DNA from 3 places in the Weizmannia sp. FSL W8-0401 genome. Region 2 is predicted to be linked to each of the others. Evidence: predicted binding sites of a transcription regulator. Region 2 holds the regulator's gene; each other region holds the start of a gene.
What was found. Region 2 encodes CtsR, which represses protease genes until heat stress. Its sites were predicted from a motif close to ATGGTCAATAAAGGTCAAACA; they were not measured.
Positions count from the first base shown of each region.

Region 1: NSU00_RS05035 (ATP-dependent Clp protease ATP-binding subunit) is a predicted target of CtsR. The motif match lies at 2,849-2,869, and genes of this name have one in related genera.
Region 3: clpP (ATP-dependent Clp endopeptidase proteolytic subunit ClpP) is a predicted target of CtsR. The motif match lies at 1,014-1,034, and genes of this name have one in related genera.

Region 1 is NZ_JBBPAG010000001.1:1,079,882-1,085,274, forward strand. It holds gene NSU00_RS05030 (aspartyl-phosphate phosphatase Spo0E family protein) at 1-174, shown strand, start outside; gene NSU00_RS05035 (ATP-dependent Clp protease ATP-binding subunit) at 461-2,617, opposite strand; gene NSU00_RS05040 (YkvI family membrane protein) at 3,145-4,179, shown strand; gene NSU00_RS05045 (CPBP family intramembrane glutamic endopeptidase) at 4,273-4,890, opposite strand; gene NSU00_RS05050 (YkvS family protein) at 5,138-5,326, opposite strand.
Region 2 is NZ_JBBPAG010000001.1:107,308-112,700, forward strand. It holds gene NSU00_RS00545 (transposase family protein) at 484-1,794, shown strand; gene NSU00_RS00550 (hypothetical protein) at 2,199-2,345, opposite strand; gene NSU00_RS00555 (CtsR family transcriptional regulator) at 2,635-3,099, shown strand; gene NSU00_RS00560 (UvrB/UvrC motif-containing protein) at 3,119-3,664, shown strand; gene NSU00_RS00565 (protein arginine kinase) at 3,664-4,731, shown strand; gene clpC (ATP-dependent protease ATP-binding subunit ClpC) at 4,748-5,393, shown strand, end outside.
Region 3 is NZ_JBBPAG010000001.1:895,738-901,130, reverse strand. It holds gene NSU00_RS04115 (Rpn family recombination-promoting nuclease/putative transposase) at 1-536, opposite strand, end outside; tRNA gene NSU00_RS04110 (tRNA-Arg) at 822-893, opposite strand; gene clpP (ATP-dependent Clp endopeptidase proteolytic subunit ClpP) at 1,134-1,724, shown strand; gene NSU00_RS04100 (HPr family phosphocarrier protein) at 1,806-2,075, opposite strand; gene whiA (DNA-binding protein WhiA) at 2,186-3,139, opposite strand; gene NSU00_RS04090 (gluconeogenesis factor YvcK family protein) at 3,220-4,200, opposite strand; gene rapZ (RNase adapter RapZ) at 4,197-5,087, opposite strand; gene NSU00_RS04080 (NUDIX hydrolase) at 5,124-5,393, opposite strand, start outside.

The DNA of each region.
Region 1 (5,393 bases), 970 kb from region 2:
AGCCAGCAGCTGGATTCGCTCATGAATGAGTATGAAGCCTATCGAAAGCAGCACAACGCCCGGTCATCCGAAATGGTGATTATCCGGGAAATGTCATTCATATTGTATGAAAAAGTGCAGCGGCTCAATCTGGCTGAAGCGAGAAAAACGTATAAAGCCATGCAGCTTGTTTAACAAACAGGGGAACTGCTTCCAACCTTTGCATCTTGGTTTTTCTCCTTTGAGTGCGGATGAATCCTGATCAATATTCCGGATGAATATGTTTCCCGCCCGCCTTTTTGTTTGGACTGGTTTTGGCCGGGTAATAAAACCCGGCTTTCTTCTGATTGATTTACAACAGCCGGGTTTGGACTGCGTTCGATCTTTTTACAAACATAAAAAACCCGGCAGATGGCCCGTGCTGTCCATCTGCCGGAATGCAAAAACCGGCATGGGCTATGTCCGCATGCCGGTTTTTGCTTTATTTTTCCGCGATGGCAATGTCACCTTCGCGGACTTCCGCTTTTAAGTTTTTGCTTTCCGGATGGTCGAGGATAAAGTCGGCAATCCGGTCTTCAATTTTTTCCTGGATAACGCGGCGGATCGGGCGGGCCCCAAATGCCGGGTCATAACCGAGTTCGGCGATTTTTTCTTTCGCTTCTGCTGTCACGTCAAGCGTAATCGCTTGTTCGTTCAGCGTTTCATTCAGTTCGCCGAGCATCAGGTCAACAATTTTAACCAAATGTTCTTTTTCAAGTGGTTTAAATTCGATAATGCTGTCGAAACGGTTCAGAAACTCCGGTTTGAAGAAGTCGCCGAGTGAATCGAGAATATTCGATTCTTTGATCGCTTCACTTTTAGCGAACCCGACTGTTTTATGCTTAAATTGGGTGCCGGCGTTGCTCGTCATAATGATGACGGTATCTTTGAAGCTGACCGTCCGCCCTTGGGCATCGGTTAAGCGCCCGTCATCAAGAATTTGCAGAAACATATTCAAAACATCCGGGTGCGCTTTTTCAATTTCGTCGAGCAAAATAATGCTGTACGGGTTGCGGCGCACTTTTTCCGTCAGTTGGCCGGCATCTTCATAACCGACATAGCCGGCAGGTGCCCCGATCAGTTTCGAGACGCTGTGTTTTTCCATATATTCGCTCATGTCAAGCCGGATCATCGCATCTTTCGTGCCGAACAGTTCTTCCGCGAGCCGTTTTGTCAGTTCCGTTTTTCCGACGCCGGTCGGGCCGACGAACAGGAACGAACCGATCGGGCGGCTTTTCGCTTTCAGGCCGGCACGCGAACGGCGGATTGCTTTTGCCACTTTCCGGACCGCTTCATCCTGGCCGATCACTTTTTTAGCGAGGTTTTCTTCCAGATGCTGCAGTTTTTTCGCTTCATCCGCTTCGAGTTTGCCGACCGGAATACCCGTTTTCTTTTCGACGATTTCCTGAATTTGCGTGACATCGACAACCGGTTTGGCTTCGGTTTGTCCGGAAGCAGCCAGCTCGTTCAGTTTTTGTTCTTCTTTTTTCAGTTCGGCTGCCTTTTCATAGTTTTCCGTTGCAAGCGCAGCTTGTTTTTCCTGCGCAATTTCAGCAAGCCGTTTTTGAATATCTTCTTTGCTCGGAACCGCAATCGTCAGGTTCAATTTCGAACCGGCTTCATCCATCAGGTCGATCGCCTTATCCGGCAGGAAGCGGTCTTGGATGTAGCGGTGCGACAACTTCGCACAAGCTTCAATCGCTTCATCGGTATAGGAAACGTGGTGGTAGTTTTCATACCGGTCTTTTAAGCCGCGCAAAATCATGACGGTTTCTTCGGGGCTTGGTTCATTGACCTGTACCGGTTGGAAACGCCGTTCAAGTGCGGCATCTTTTTCAATTTGCCGGTATTCTTTCAAAGTGGTCGCGCCGATAACCTGGATTTCGCCGCGGGCAAGCGCCGGTTTCAAAATATTGCCTGCGTCCATCGAACCTTCTGCAGAACCTGCGCCGACAAGCAGGTGAATTTCGTCAATAAACAGAAGCACGTTTTTCCGTTGTTCCAGTTCGGCAATCAATTTTTTCATCCGTTCTTCAAATTGGCCGCGGATTCCCGTGTTTGCGACAAGCGAAGCCACATCGAGCAAGTAAACTTCTTTATGCCGCAGTTTTGCCGGAACCTGTTTTTCGGCAATTTTTAAAGCGAGCCCTTCTGCAATGGCGGTTTTCCCGACGCCCGGTTCGCCGATTAACACCGGGTTGTTTTTATTGCGCCGGTTTAAGATTTCAATGACGCGGGCGATTTCTTCATCACGGCCGATGACAGGGTCAATTTGCCCGGCCCGTGCAGCAGCGGTCAGGTTGCGGCCAAACTGGTCAAGTAGTCCGCTGCCGCCGCCTTGTGTTTGCGTTTGTACGGTTTGTTTCACGCCGTTTGGCTGGAACCCGTTGGCATTCATTTGGTTAAAGAGGTCGTTGAATCCTCCGAATCCGAAGTTTCCAAATCCGTTATTCATAAACATGCCTCCCCAGTTGTTTTCGAATTTTGCCCGTTCTTTTTGGTAGCAGGACTGGCACAGATTCAATGTTTTTTGGTTTCCGTTCACATTTATATGCATCCCGATCGTCGCTTCGTTTTGATGGCATTTGTCACATAACATCAAACATTCCTCCTTTGATCGGTTTGATTTTGACTATCTTTGACTAATGAGATTGAAAAACAATCAAAGCGCTTTGATTTGCTTTGACCTTAATTGGAAATCAGTATAGCTCAAAATTTCACAAGATGCAAATCTTTTGCATGCACCCCTTTGATGCATTTTGGCCATTACAGTAGAAAGGCAAAGTCATTTGTCTTGTGCTGAAAATAGGAAACGGCATCTGCGAGTCACCTTTTGACTATTTTTGACCTTTCTAATATCATGATACAACTGCGCGGCCCGAAAATCAAAAGATCTGCATTTGTCATTTGCGCTATCGGCCAATGGCACCATCTTATAATTGACTAACTTTGACCTTTGCCTATAGTATATGACAACTTTTTTTGTTTGTAAAGGGTTTTTTTGACTTTTTTTGACCAATTTTTTAGCGGCGGAAATGAACCGGTCGGGCTATTTTAAGAAAGCGGAACATAGGATAGTAACGGAGACGGTAGGTTGTCTTATTTTTTCTTAAAGGGGTGCAGGCGTTGAATAAGTGGGGCTTTGCTGTCCAAATCGCAGCCGTATATATTGGAACGGTGATCGGGGCAGGGTTTGCAACAGGGAAAGAAATTACCGTTTTTTTTACACAGTTTGGGCTGTATGGATTGCTTGCCATCTGCCTTTCAGGGTTTTTATTTATTTTCTTTGGCACAAAAATGATGGAAAAAGCGATCGATTTACATGCGGATTCCTATGAAACCTTAAACCGGTATTTATTTGGCAAAAAAGCGGCCGGTTTCGTGAATGTGATGATGATGGCCATGCTATTCGGGGTCTGTGGCGTCATGCTGTCCGGTGCGGGTGCTGTTTTCGAGGAACAGCTCCGTGTTGGCAGGGGGACAGGGATTTTATTGACGGTGCTGCTCGCCTTTTTTGTCATGTGCTTTGGCATCAAGGGGCTGCTTGGCGTCAACACGTTTGTCGTGCCTTTGATGCTTTTGTTTAATTTTCTCCTTTTGTCGCAGTCCGTCCAGTCACCCGGATTTATTCAGGCGCTTATGGCCCGGCCGGAAAGTGTTGATATGCCCCGTGCCCTTCTCCGTGCCCTTTCCTATGCGGCTTTGAATTTGGCGCTCGCGCAGGCGGTGCTTGTCCCGGTTGCGGCGGAAGTGAAAGATAAGGAAGTCGTCCGTGCAGGCGGGATACTGGGTGGGCTGTTTTTAACGCTCATCCTGATTTCCAGCCATTTGTCACTGGTTACGCTGCCAGACGTTGCCAAAGTGGAGATTCCGATGGCGCATATTGTGAAAGCGAGTTTTCCGGGCATTTACTTTATTTATGTTCTGCTGATTTTCGGGGAAATTTTCACTTCTATTATCGGGGATGCCTACGGGCTTGAGCGGCAAATGCAAAAATATATGCCGATGAAAAGCGGTTTGCTGTACGGGTTGATTTTTTCCGCCATTCTGCTGATCAGCAGCTTGCATTACGGCCCGCTGCTCTCGGTTTTATATCCGTTGTTCGGTTATTTCAGCCTTGTTTTTATGATGGCGCTCGGGATAAAGACGATCCGGGGGTGACAGGTGAACGCCATAAAAACAGCTTTGCGCGGTTGTTGTGCAGCGCAACAACTATTTATGGCGGAGAAATGCAGAAAAAAAGCCGTCCCCTGCTTAAAAAATCGGCAGGAAGACGACAAGCAGCAAATCAAAGGTAAGATGCGACAAAATTTGCGCGGGCAGGCTCCGTTTCTTTGCATACAGCAGCCCCCAGAAAATCGAACCGGCAAAAGCGGCAATGACCATGATTTTTAATCCGCAGTAAAAATAAACGGATGCGTTCAATACGGCGGAAATCAAAATGGCATATTTTGCTTCCATTCTTTTCATGAGCCGGGTCTGAACAAACGAACGCCAAAAAATTTCTTCCCCGGGAATGAGGATCAGGACAAGTGCTAAGTAATGCCAGAAAGTTTCGGGCGAAAAGCGCCTGTATGCGCGGGCGACTTCGTTGTCAAGCCCGCCCGGCAAAAAACCGAGAACCGTATTGCCAATTCTGAAAATAATATAGAGAAGAAAACCCGAAAAGATGCCATACAGCAGCAATTGAAGGTACGGAAGCTTTTCGTGTTTTTCTGATTTTCCAAGGAAAACCGTGTAACTGATCAAAAACAGCATCGCTCCGGAATATAAATACCAAAAAACAGAGATATCCCGGAACGTAATATATAGCAGAAGGTGGGCGATCAAGATACTTCCGAGAAGCTTTGTATCCACCATGTTTTTTGCCACCGCCAATGCGCTCCTTTCTTAAGTTCGAAAACCGCCGGCCAAAAAGCCGGGAAGGGCCAAAAAAGAGATCCGGCCCCGCAGTCCGGCCTTCGCGGCATTGGGCCAAACAAAAATACATTGAATATTTTAGCAGAGAAACGGGGAAAAAGGTATCCGGGAAAATAATGTTAAAAAATTCACAATCATGGAAATGGAAGTAAAAAAACCGGCATGTGCCGGTTTTTTTACTGCGCGGTAAGCGTTTAAATTAACGCAAAGCCGAATGGATAACCTGATAATTTTTATGGTTTACCACTGTTTTTTCATCAAGTTCCAGTTCCTGATAGTTTTCCATATAGGTTAAATCCACGATGACCGAGTTCTCGTTCACCTTTTCGACAATCCCTTGAAGCCCGTCTTTAAATTCAATGATGTCACCAATTTGTGCTTTTTTCATTGCGGTCCCCCCGTAAGAAAGTATTGTAACCAGTTTGCACTATTTTTCTGAAAAGTTCAAGGCGAAA
Region 2 (5,393 bases):
GGGTTTTTCTTTGATCTGACCTAAAGACATGGCTAACATGACACAGAATGCCAGCCCACAACACAGCTTTATGTTGGCTATTCCCCAAATCGTATTAAGCTCAAAGCCGAACGAAGTATCAAGCCGACTGTTCACACGCTCTACAGCTCTACGTCTGTTGTATTCTCTTTTCCACTTAATGTTACCGGTAACTCGTATGCTGCGTTTACCACCAGATGCGGTTTGTGGCCAAACCATTTTACAATTTTTTGCCACAGTTTTCCATCTCTTGTCACACCACTGCAGCTCTGAGGAGTAAAAATTTTTCGTGATAATTTAACTATTCCCCCCCCAAAAATGCGGCTAAATATGTAATAATTTAAATAATTAGAGCTTGCTGGACGAATATTTTGGCATGGCTTAGTGACAAGTCGAATACAAGCTAAAATTTGATTCGTTCAGCAAGCCCTAATTAAACTTGGCTGTTTTGAGGGGGTTTTTATTTTGGTTACTAGAAAAGAAAAAAGAAATCGTGAAAAAGAAGCAAATTATTTTTTCGAGTTCCTTAAAATTCAGAAGCATTTTTTCAAAGACCTGATGAATAACCTAAAAAAGGTAGCAGACCACCGACATCAAAGCTATATCACTTATGGTCCAGAGGTCCTTTTATTTACGATGATGTTGAAAAATATGACCGGCCTAAAATCCATGAGAAACATGAGTGAGAGTTTTAATAAAGAAGAATGTATTAAAAATGTAGGGAAGGTGTTAGGCTTAGATTCTCTTGAAGAACTTCCACATTATGATACAATTAACGACTTTTTATCTGGCTTAGATGTAAATGAATTAGAAAAAATTAGAACGTATATGATTAAAGAATTATTGAAAAAAAGGTCTCTCGAGTCTTATCGAATTGAAGGAAAGTACTGGGGTGTCATCATTGATGGAACTGGATTACACACCTTTCATGAGAAACATTGTAAACACTGCCTGAGACGGGCATATACAAATAAAGAAACAGGAGAAACGAACGTACTTTATATGCACCATGTACTTGAAGCCAAGCTTGTCGTGGGGGATATGGTCTTCAGTATTGCCTCCGAATTTATCGAAAATGAATCAGAAAATGTTTCTAAGCAAGATTGTGAATTAAAAGCCTTCGACAGGCTGGCAAAGAAAATAAAAAAAATATTTAAAAGACTACCGATTTGTATCTTGGGAGATAGTCTCTATGCATGTGAAACGGTATTTAATCTGTGCAGGGCGCACAAATGGAAATATATATGCAGATTTAAGGAAGGGAGAATTAAAAGTATCTCGACGGAGTTTAAGGCAATAAAAGAGCTGGAACAAAGTAAGGATCAGAATTCATTAGTTTGGGTGAATGATATTGCCTACAAAGACAGAACGGTCAATCTGATGGAGGCCACAATGAAAACAGAGGATGGGAAATCGAAAGAGTATGTATTTATAACGGATATTAAAATCACGAAAAAGAACGTGGAACGACTCATCGCTGCAGGAAGAAGCCGCTGGAAGATTGAAAATCAAGGATTTAACGAACAAAAAAATAATCGTTACAATATAGAACATGCCAATAGCCAAAACTACACAGCCATGAAAAATCATTATTTATTAGTTCAAATAACAGATATTATTAGACAGCTGTTTGAAAAAGGTTCGTCAATCTTAAAAGCACTCAAAAAAACGGCAAAAGAAAAATCCTCAAATCTGTTGGAATCGTTTCGGACACGTATTTTAACAGACGAGGATTTCACCCATTTAAGTAAGCCAATACAAGTAAGGTTTACTTAATGGTTATATTATAGCAAAGGATGTGATGTAAAAAAAGGTTTTTTTGAAGTTATCCACAATTTTAAAAAAGAAATTTGCAAATTCGGCTCTTTTTGACTTTGAAAGCAGAAAAAATAGATGGAAAAATTTTCTAAATGTGGATAAGTCATTTTATCATAAAACATCTAAAAATTGATGAATTTACTCTTCAGAACTGCACACCACTGTAAGTTTTCTGGCTGTTATTTGCATCCAGATCTCGATGCCCGTCCTCGGTTTCGTTCTTGTTCGGATGTTTAGAAAACGATGGAATTGCCTTGCTATCGGTGGCCAAATGCTTAGCAAAACCCGGCAACTGTTCAATGAGCTGTTCCACCAAAGTCCAAACATTTTATCAGGCATTTCTTCGTCACGGATTAAAAATTTTAGAAATCGCGATAGGCATATGAAGGCGGAACCTGCCCTTCAAATCCACACACCTCCCTTAATTGGCCATTATGGGAGAGCTTCCGGCATAATTTCTCAATGCTTTCATGTTGGAATACGATTACTGCCAGGGTGGGATTCCACATGGCACGAACGGGGTAGTCATTAACCTCTTTTTCAAATCCATGGATTATAAGGGTTTTGTAATATCGCAATTCTCGGGGTAAAAAAATTCAAAAAAGTTGAAGTTATGTTACTTTCAGTATGCAAGCGTCAAGTAAATTGTTGTCTGATCAATTTCCGATCTTCATATTATAATCAGATTACCCGAAAAATTAAAATTGGGCGGGTTGTTCTGTTGCATTTTTGCGGGGGAATCCTGTATAATTATAGTCAAATATAGTCAAAGTCAAAAGACAGTGTCAGGAGGTGGCTTTGATGAAAAATATATCTGATATCATAGAGGAATATTTAAAACGGATTCTGGAACTGAATGAAAAAGAAATTCTTGAAATAAAACGCAATGAGATTGCCGATAAGTTCCAATGTGTCCCTTCACAAATCAATTATGTCATCAATACGCGGTTTACGATTGAAAGAGGGTATATTGTTGAAAGTAAAAGGGGCGGCGGCGGTTATATCCGGATCATGAAAGTGCGGCCTGAAAGCGATGCGGAACTGATTGACCAGCTGCTCGTGCATATCGGCAATGTCATCTCCCAGTCCAATGCGGAAGCCATCATTCTCCGGCTCGTTGAAGAAGAGGTGATCTCAAGGCGGGAGGCAAAAATCATGCTCAGCGTGATGGACCGCTCCGTGCTCTACATCCAGTTGCCGGAACGGGATGAACTGCGTGCCAGAATGTTGAAATCCATGTTAACAACCTTAAAATACAAGTAACAATAGAGGTGAGTATGCTGTGATTTGCCAGGAATGCAATGAAAGGCCGGCAACCATGCATTTTACAAAAATTATAAACGGTGTGAAAACGGAATTCCATCTTTGCGAAAAGTGCGCGCAGGAGAAAGGGGAAAAGTTTTCATCGGATTGGGGAAAAAGCTTTTCCTTCGATAATTTGCTCGCGGGCCTTTTTAATTTTGACCCGGCCATCCAACTTTTCAAACAGGAAACAGCGCCTGACCCGGATGTGCTTCGCTGCAGCCATTGCGGGATGACATTGACCCGGTTTTTAAATACGAGCCGGTTAGGCTGCCCGCATTGCTATGAGACGTTTCAGCACCAGCTTGTCCCGATTTTGCAGCGCCTCCACGGCGGCAACGTTGCGCATGAAGGAAAAATACCGGCACGGATTGGCGGTGCCATTTACACAAAGAAGAAACTGCAGGAACTAAAGGCGGCGTTGCAGGAAGCCATCAGCCAGGAAGAATTTGAAAAAGCAGCAGAACTCCGCGATCAAATTCGTGCACTTGAAGGTTCTTCTCAAGCTAAAGGAGGGGAGCAGTAATGTCTTTGGAACATTTTTTGCACGAAGCGTCCAGTTCCTGGATGAACGAGCAGGGGCCTGAATCGGAAATTGTACTGACCTCACGTGTCCGTCTGGCAAGAAATTTAAAAAATTTCCGGTTCCCGTCCTTGTTTAGTACCGAGGAAGCAAGGGAAATTATGAAAATAATCCAGGATATCGCCCGGAATCATTTTCCGGCTGAACTGCAGGTTGAATTTTTAAAAATGGATGAATTAAAACCGCTCGAAAAAAGGGTGCTTGTGGAGAAACACCTGATCAGCCCGCAGCTTGCCGAAGAATCGGGTGACGGGGCAGTTATTTTGTCAAGCGGCGAAGATATTAGTATTATGATAAATGAGGAAGATCATTTACGCATACAATGTCTTTCTCCGGGGCTTCAATTGCATGAAACGCTTCAGAAAGCCAATCAGCTTGATGACCTGATTGAAAATGGGGCCGATTATGCTTTTGATGAAACGCTCGGTTACTTAACCAGCTGCCCGACGAATGTCGGAACAGGCATCCGCGCATCGGCCATGATGCATTTGCCGGGGCTTGTGCTGACACAGCAAATTAAACAAATCATTCCGGCGATTCATCAGCTTGGTTTGGTGGTAAGAGGAATATATGGCGAAGGAAGCGAAGCCATCGGAAATATTTTTCAAATTTCCAACCAGGTGACACTCGGAACATCGGAAGAAAACATTGTCTCAGATTTAACCAGTGTCATCCGGCAGATCATTACACAGGAAAGATCGGCAAGGGAAGCATTGGTGCAGACTTCAAACATACAATTAGAAGACAGGGTTTACCGTTCGCTCGGTGTCCTGCAAAACAGCAGGATCATTGAAACAAAAGAAGCGGCCCGTTGTTTGTCCGATGTCCGGCTGGGAATTGATCTGGGCTATATTCAAAACATTTCGAAACAAATTTTAAATGAATTGATGATTTTAATGCAGCCAGGATTTTTACAGCTTTATGCCGGAAGAGCGCTCAGCCCGTATGAAAGGGATATCCGGAGGGCTACACTGATAAGAGAACGTTTGAGGCTTGAGGAGACCAAATGAACAGGAGGAATGACAGATGATGTTTGGAAGATTTACAGAGAGAGCCCAGAAAGTGCTGGCCCTTTCCCAGGAAGAAGCAATCCGCCTGAAACATAACAATATCGGAACGGAACATATTTTGCTCGGACTTGTCCGCGAAGGGGAAGGCATCGCAGCAAAAGCGCTGTACGGCCTGGGTTTAAGCGCCGAAAAAATCCAGGAAGAAGTGGAAACCCTGATCGGGAACGGCCAGGAAATTTCCCAAACGATCCACTACACGCCAAGGGCCAAAAAAGTGATTGAACTGTCAATGGATGAAGCGAGAAAACTCGGGCACTCCTATGTTGGAACGGAACATATTCTCCTCGGGCTGATCCGTGAAGGTGAAGGCGTTGCGGCACGTGTGCTGACAAATCTCGGCGTCAGCTTAAATAAAGCAAGGCAGCAGGTGCTCCAATTATTGGGCAACAGTGAAGCATCCGTGCAGGGCGGTTCGGCGGCCAGCGTCAGCACACCGACACTGGACAGCCTGGCCCGCGATTTGACAGCGATCGCACGGGAAGATTCCCTTGATCCGGTAATCGGGCGGAGCAAAGAAATCCAGCGTGTCATTGAAGTGCTGAGCCGGAGGACAAAAAACAACCCTGTCCTGATCGGGGAACCGGGCGTCGGGAAAACGGCCA
Region 3 (5,393 bases), 790 kb from region 2:
TCTTTTTCTGTATACCCCATTTTGCTTAATAATGCCGCGGCAACAGGGTTGTTGCTCCGGATATAATTTCTCCAATTTTGTTTCATCAGATGAATGGATAAATAGTGAAAACGAAGAATTTCAATGTTGTGGAACGCAAAGGTGTATGTATCAGGGGTTTCTGTTTTCTCCTCATAACTGAAAACGGCAATCGGCAATACCGGTTTCTGGTGCCGGAGACTGATCATCATATAATAACGAAACATGCGTTCAGGAAAGGGTTTCTCGTAATACGACTGCGGCTCTACATGGATGAGAATCACGGTGTCTTTCCCTTTTACCTTCGTTTCGGCAAGGATATCAACCCGTTTTTGTTCACCGTCCGGAAAGTCCGTAAACTGTTCCTGCGACAAAAACCTCACCCGGCGGTAGTCGAGATCCGCTGACACATCCGGGAAAAACGCCTCCATAAACTCCTGAAAAAAGTTTTGGATCAGCTCCTTAAACAAACGATCATGTACATTGTAACCGGTTTTCTTTTCCATTACCAGTTCCAATGGCAACACCTCTTTTCTTATTTTTCAGTTTTATTATAAAGGACAAACGTTCGTTTTTCAAGTTCCATGATTTATACAGAAACTGTTCAAAACCTGAATATATGGCACTATGAACGAAATGTCGCAGGTGGCGCAATGAATGAGATTTGTAGTGCAAAATCGGTGAAAAATTCAATCGATTGTTGCATTATTTTTTCACATTCAGAGAAAAAGAAAAACGACTGCAAATGCAGTCGTATCAAGGGTTTTAAAAAATTTTAAGCTAATTGTTCAGTTTTTAGAAAACGCCCTCGGCAGGAATCGAACCCACATTTTGAGAACCGGAATCTCACGTGCTATCCTTTGCACCACGAGGGCAATAAGTGATTCAACAATAATAGATTATAAAGGACAATGAACAAAAAAGCAAGCCCCTTTTTGGTTTTATTTTATCGGAATTTGGTTATGATGGGTATTGTAGTTCAGGTGAAGGCAATTCTTTTGACCTTCATTGACCAATATTGTATGATCAGTACATAAGGATGGAGAATAATTCCTTTAACATCCATGATATAGCATATGATGGACCATCCGAAGAGAAGAAGGAGGATACTCAATATGAATTTAATTCCCACAGTAATTGAACAAACAAACCGCGGGGAACGCGCATACGACATTTATTCCCGCCTGTTAAAAGACCGGATTATTATGCTTGGCAGCGCGATTGACGACAATGTTTCCAACTCGATTGTTTCCCAGCTTTTGTTCCTGGAAGCGGAAAACCCTGAAAAAGATATTTATCTTTATATTAACAGTCCTGGCGGGAGTGTCACTGCGGGCCTTGCCATTTATGACACCATGCAGATCATCAAACCGGACGTGCAAACGATTTGCGTCGGGATGGCTGCATCAATGGGCTCCGTGCTGTTGACCGCCGGCACGAAAGGGAAACGTTATGCCCTGCCGAACAGCGAAGTGATGATTCACCAACCATTAGGCGGCGCCCAAGGCCAGGCAACAGAAATTGAAATCGCGGCAAAACATATTTTGTACACGCGCGCGAAATTAAACAAAATTTTGTCCGACCATACCGGCCAGCCGATTGAAGTGATCGAAAGGGATACAGACCGCGATAACTTCATGAGCGCGGAAAAAGCAAAAGAATATGGTTTGATTGACCATATTATGACAAAAAAAGAATTGAAATAAGATTGAACAAGGCCGTCCGCAAACGGGCGGCCTTGTGCTGTGTTTGAAAAACCCGCAGGCTGACGTCCGCATGCGCTTACATCAGGACGGAAGTTTTTCTTTCCCTTCAATATAGTTTGCCAAGTGTTCAAAAGCTTCTTCTTCATCGCTCCCGTCCACGCTCAGCGTAACAGTTTCCCCGTGGCCCGCAGCAAGGGTCATCAGCCCCATAATGCTTTTTGCATTTACCTTTCTTCCTTCTTTTTCAAGAAAAATTTCCGATGAAAAGCGGGTGGCTTCCTGGACAAATTGGGCTGCAGGGCGCGCCTGCAAACCGGATTTTAATTTCACTTCCAATTGTTTTTCGATCACGATAACCCTCTCCTTTCAAGTAGCAGGACAGGGGCGCCTTCTGCCAATACGCCCCCCGTCTTTATACTTTTTAAACCTATCCATCTTACATGATTAATTTTTGGCACCCATTATGAATTTTTATTGGCAGGCCCGTTTGCCCGCAGTTTTTCGGCAATTTCATCGATTTTGCGGAGCCGGTGATTGATGCCGGATTTGCTGATATGCCCGCCGGACACCATTTCGCCGAGTTCCTTCAACGTCACATCCTGATGGTTCACGCGCAATACTGCAATCTCGCGCAATTTCTCCGGCAGTGCGTCAAGGCCGACCGTTTCTTCAATATAGCGGATATTTTCCACTTGGCGGAGGGCCGCCCCGATCGTTTTATTCAAATTGGCCGTTTCGCAATTGACGAGCCGGTTGACGGAATTGCGCATATCCCGGACAATCCGGACATCTTCAAACCGGAGCAGGGCATGATGGGCGCCGATAATATTGAGAAATTCCGTAATCTTTTCCGCTTCTTTTAAATACGTAATATATCCTTTTTTTCTTTCAAGCGTTTTGCTGTTTAAATGAAACCCGTTCATCAGGCGGCATAGTGCATCGTTGTGCTCTTTGTATTGGGAGGAAATTTCCAAATGATAAGAGGAAGTTTCCGGGTTGTTAACGGATCCGCCCGCCAGAAAAGCCCCGCGCAAATAGGAGCGTTTGCAGCACTTCTTCTTCAGCAGTTCCGGGGAAATGTTCCGGGTAAAGGTAAAATGTTCACCGAGAATATGCAAATCTTCCAATATTTCTTTTGCCCGGGCCTTCAGCCTGACAATGTAGACATTGTTTTTTTTCAGGCGCATTTTTTTCCTGACTAATAATTCCACCGGGACATCATATAATCTTTTTACAAGGACGTAAATCCGCCGGGCAATGGCGGCATTTTCCGTCTGCACATTGACAACCAGCACCTTGTTGGAAAAAGATAAAGATCCGTTCATCCGGATCAGTGCCGATAATTCGGATCTCACGCAGCAATCTTTTACTGCTAAATTGGTCAGCTCTTTTTTGATCTCTGATGCAAATGACATCCTCCAGGCCCCTCCCTTGGCAAAATTTAGAGCTATGCGAAAAAATGCACACGAAAAGGGGATGTTCCGCCTTTATCCTTTCACCGGGCACTGGAGCGTGAAAGCCATTGCTGCTTTTTCAAAATATCATAAAGGATTTCGGCAACTTTTTCCGTATCGTGGCGGATGACCCCGCCTTTATACGTTAAAATATTTCCCGAAACCACCTCCAGGCCGAGCCCCATTAAACGCTTCACGTCGTATACAACAGGCTGTGCCAGCTCCTCGCGGTACCGGCTCATAACCGGTTCCGGCACATCTTCATCATTGACGAGGATCGTATCAATGCAGGCACTGCCCATATGGTTGAAAATCGCCTGCACGTGATCCGCGGCAGTATAATGATTCGTCTCGCCCGCCTGTGTCATCAAATTGCATACATACACTTTTTTCGCATGTGCCTGGCATACCGCTTCTCCAAGACCCGGCACCATTAAATTCGGCAAAATGCTTGTATAAAGGCTGCCCGGACCGATCACGATCAGGTCAGCTTCCTGAATGGCCGTTAATGTTTCCGGAAGCGGCTGAATGACTTCAGGCGTCAAAAACACCCTTTTGATTTTTTTGCCGGACTTCGGAATTTTGGATTCCCCGGCAATGATCGATCCGTCTTCCATTTCCGCGTGCAGCACGACACTTTGGTTGGCGGACGGCAAAACCTGCCCCCGGACATTCAGGACTTTGCTCAGTTCCTTTACGGCGTGTACAAAATCTCCAGTTATCGAAGTGAGCGCCGCAATGATCAGATTGCCAAGCGAATGCCCGGAAAGTTCATCGCCGGTTTCAAAGCGGTGCTGGAACATTTTTTCAAGCAGCGGCTCCACATCGGATAGAGCCGCGAGCACATTGCGGATGTCCCCCGGGGAAGGCATATCCATTTCATGACGGATTCTTCCGGAACTCCCGCCGTCATCTGCAACGGTTACAATGGCGCTGATCTCAACCGGGTATTTTTTCAGCCCCCGCAAAAGCACCGGAAGCCCCGTCCCGCCTCCGATCAGCACAATTTTCGGATGCCTCATGGCTTACGCTCCTCCTTTCTTTTGATATCACGGTGGGAAATCGTTGTATGATAGTCTTTTTCAAAAAAATGGCCGATATACTCGGCAAGCGCGACAGAACGGTGCTGGCCGCCCGTGCACCCGATGCCGATCACCAGCTGGCTTTTTCCTTCCCGTTTGTAATGTGGGAGCATAAAAGCAAGCAAATCGGTCAGCTTTTCAAGAAATTTTTGCGTTTCATTCCATTTTAAAACGTAAGTGTATACCTCTTCGTCCAGTCCGGTTTTCTGGCGCATATGTTCAATGTAGAACGGATTCGGCAAAAACCGGACATCAAAAACAAGATCGCAGTCAATCGGAATGCCGTTTTTGAAGCCGAACGACAGGACATTGACCGTGAAAACCGACTGCTTATTCGCCGAAAACTCCAACACGATTTTTTCGCGAAGTTCGCGCGGTTTTAAATTGGATGTGTTGAGAATAAGCTGCGCGCGCCCTTTCAGCTCCTCGAGGATTTTTCTTTCCTGCTGTATCCCTTCGAGCGGCGTCCCATCCGGCGAAAGCGGATGGGACCGGCGCGTTTCTTTATACCTGCGCACGAGCACAGAATCATCCGCATCCAAAAATAAAATGGTGGGCGTAACCCACGAAGACTTGTCAAGTTCATCCAGTGCCCGGAACAAGTCATCAAAGAATTCACGGCCGCGCAAATCCATTACAAGCGCGACTTTATTCATTTTATTACTGGCATCTTTCATCAGTTCCAGAAATTTTGGCAAAAGCGTCGGCGGCAAATTATCGACACAGAAAAACCCGAGATCCTCCAGGCTTTGGATCGCAACCGTTTTTCCGGCCCCGCTCATGCCGGTAATGATGACAAACTGCATTTGATTTCCTTCTAAACCCATTCTTTTTCCCCCTGACGGAAAATTTAGCATGGCGTTTCAGCTTGGATCGAGCCTGTATGAAAGCAATTCAAAGTCGGGCGTGTACGTAAACTGGCCGTAGATGATGCCGCTTCCGTGGACCATATATTCCAAAATATGGGTATCTCCCGCCGCCATCGGCAAGTTTTTAATTTCATCAATAGCATGCCACTGCAAAATTCCTTCAGCAGATTGCTCGAAGTTTTTGCCGTCGCCGTCTGTTGCGACAAACGTAAACATCATCCATTCAGACACGGGTTTATCCCTGTCTTTGATGACAATCGTGAA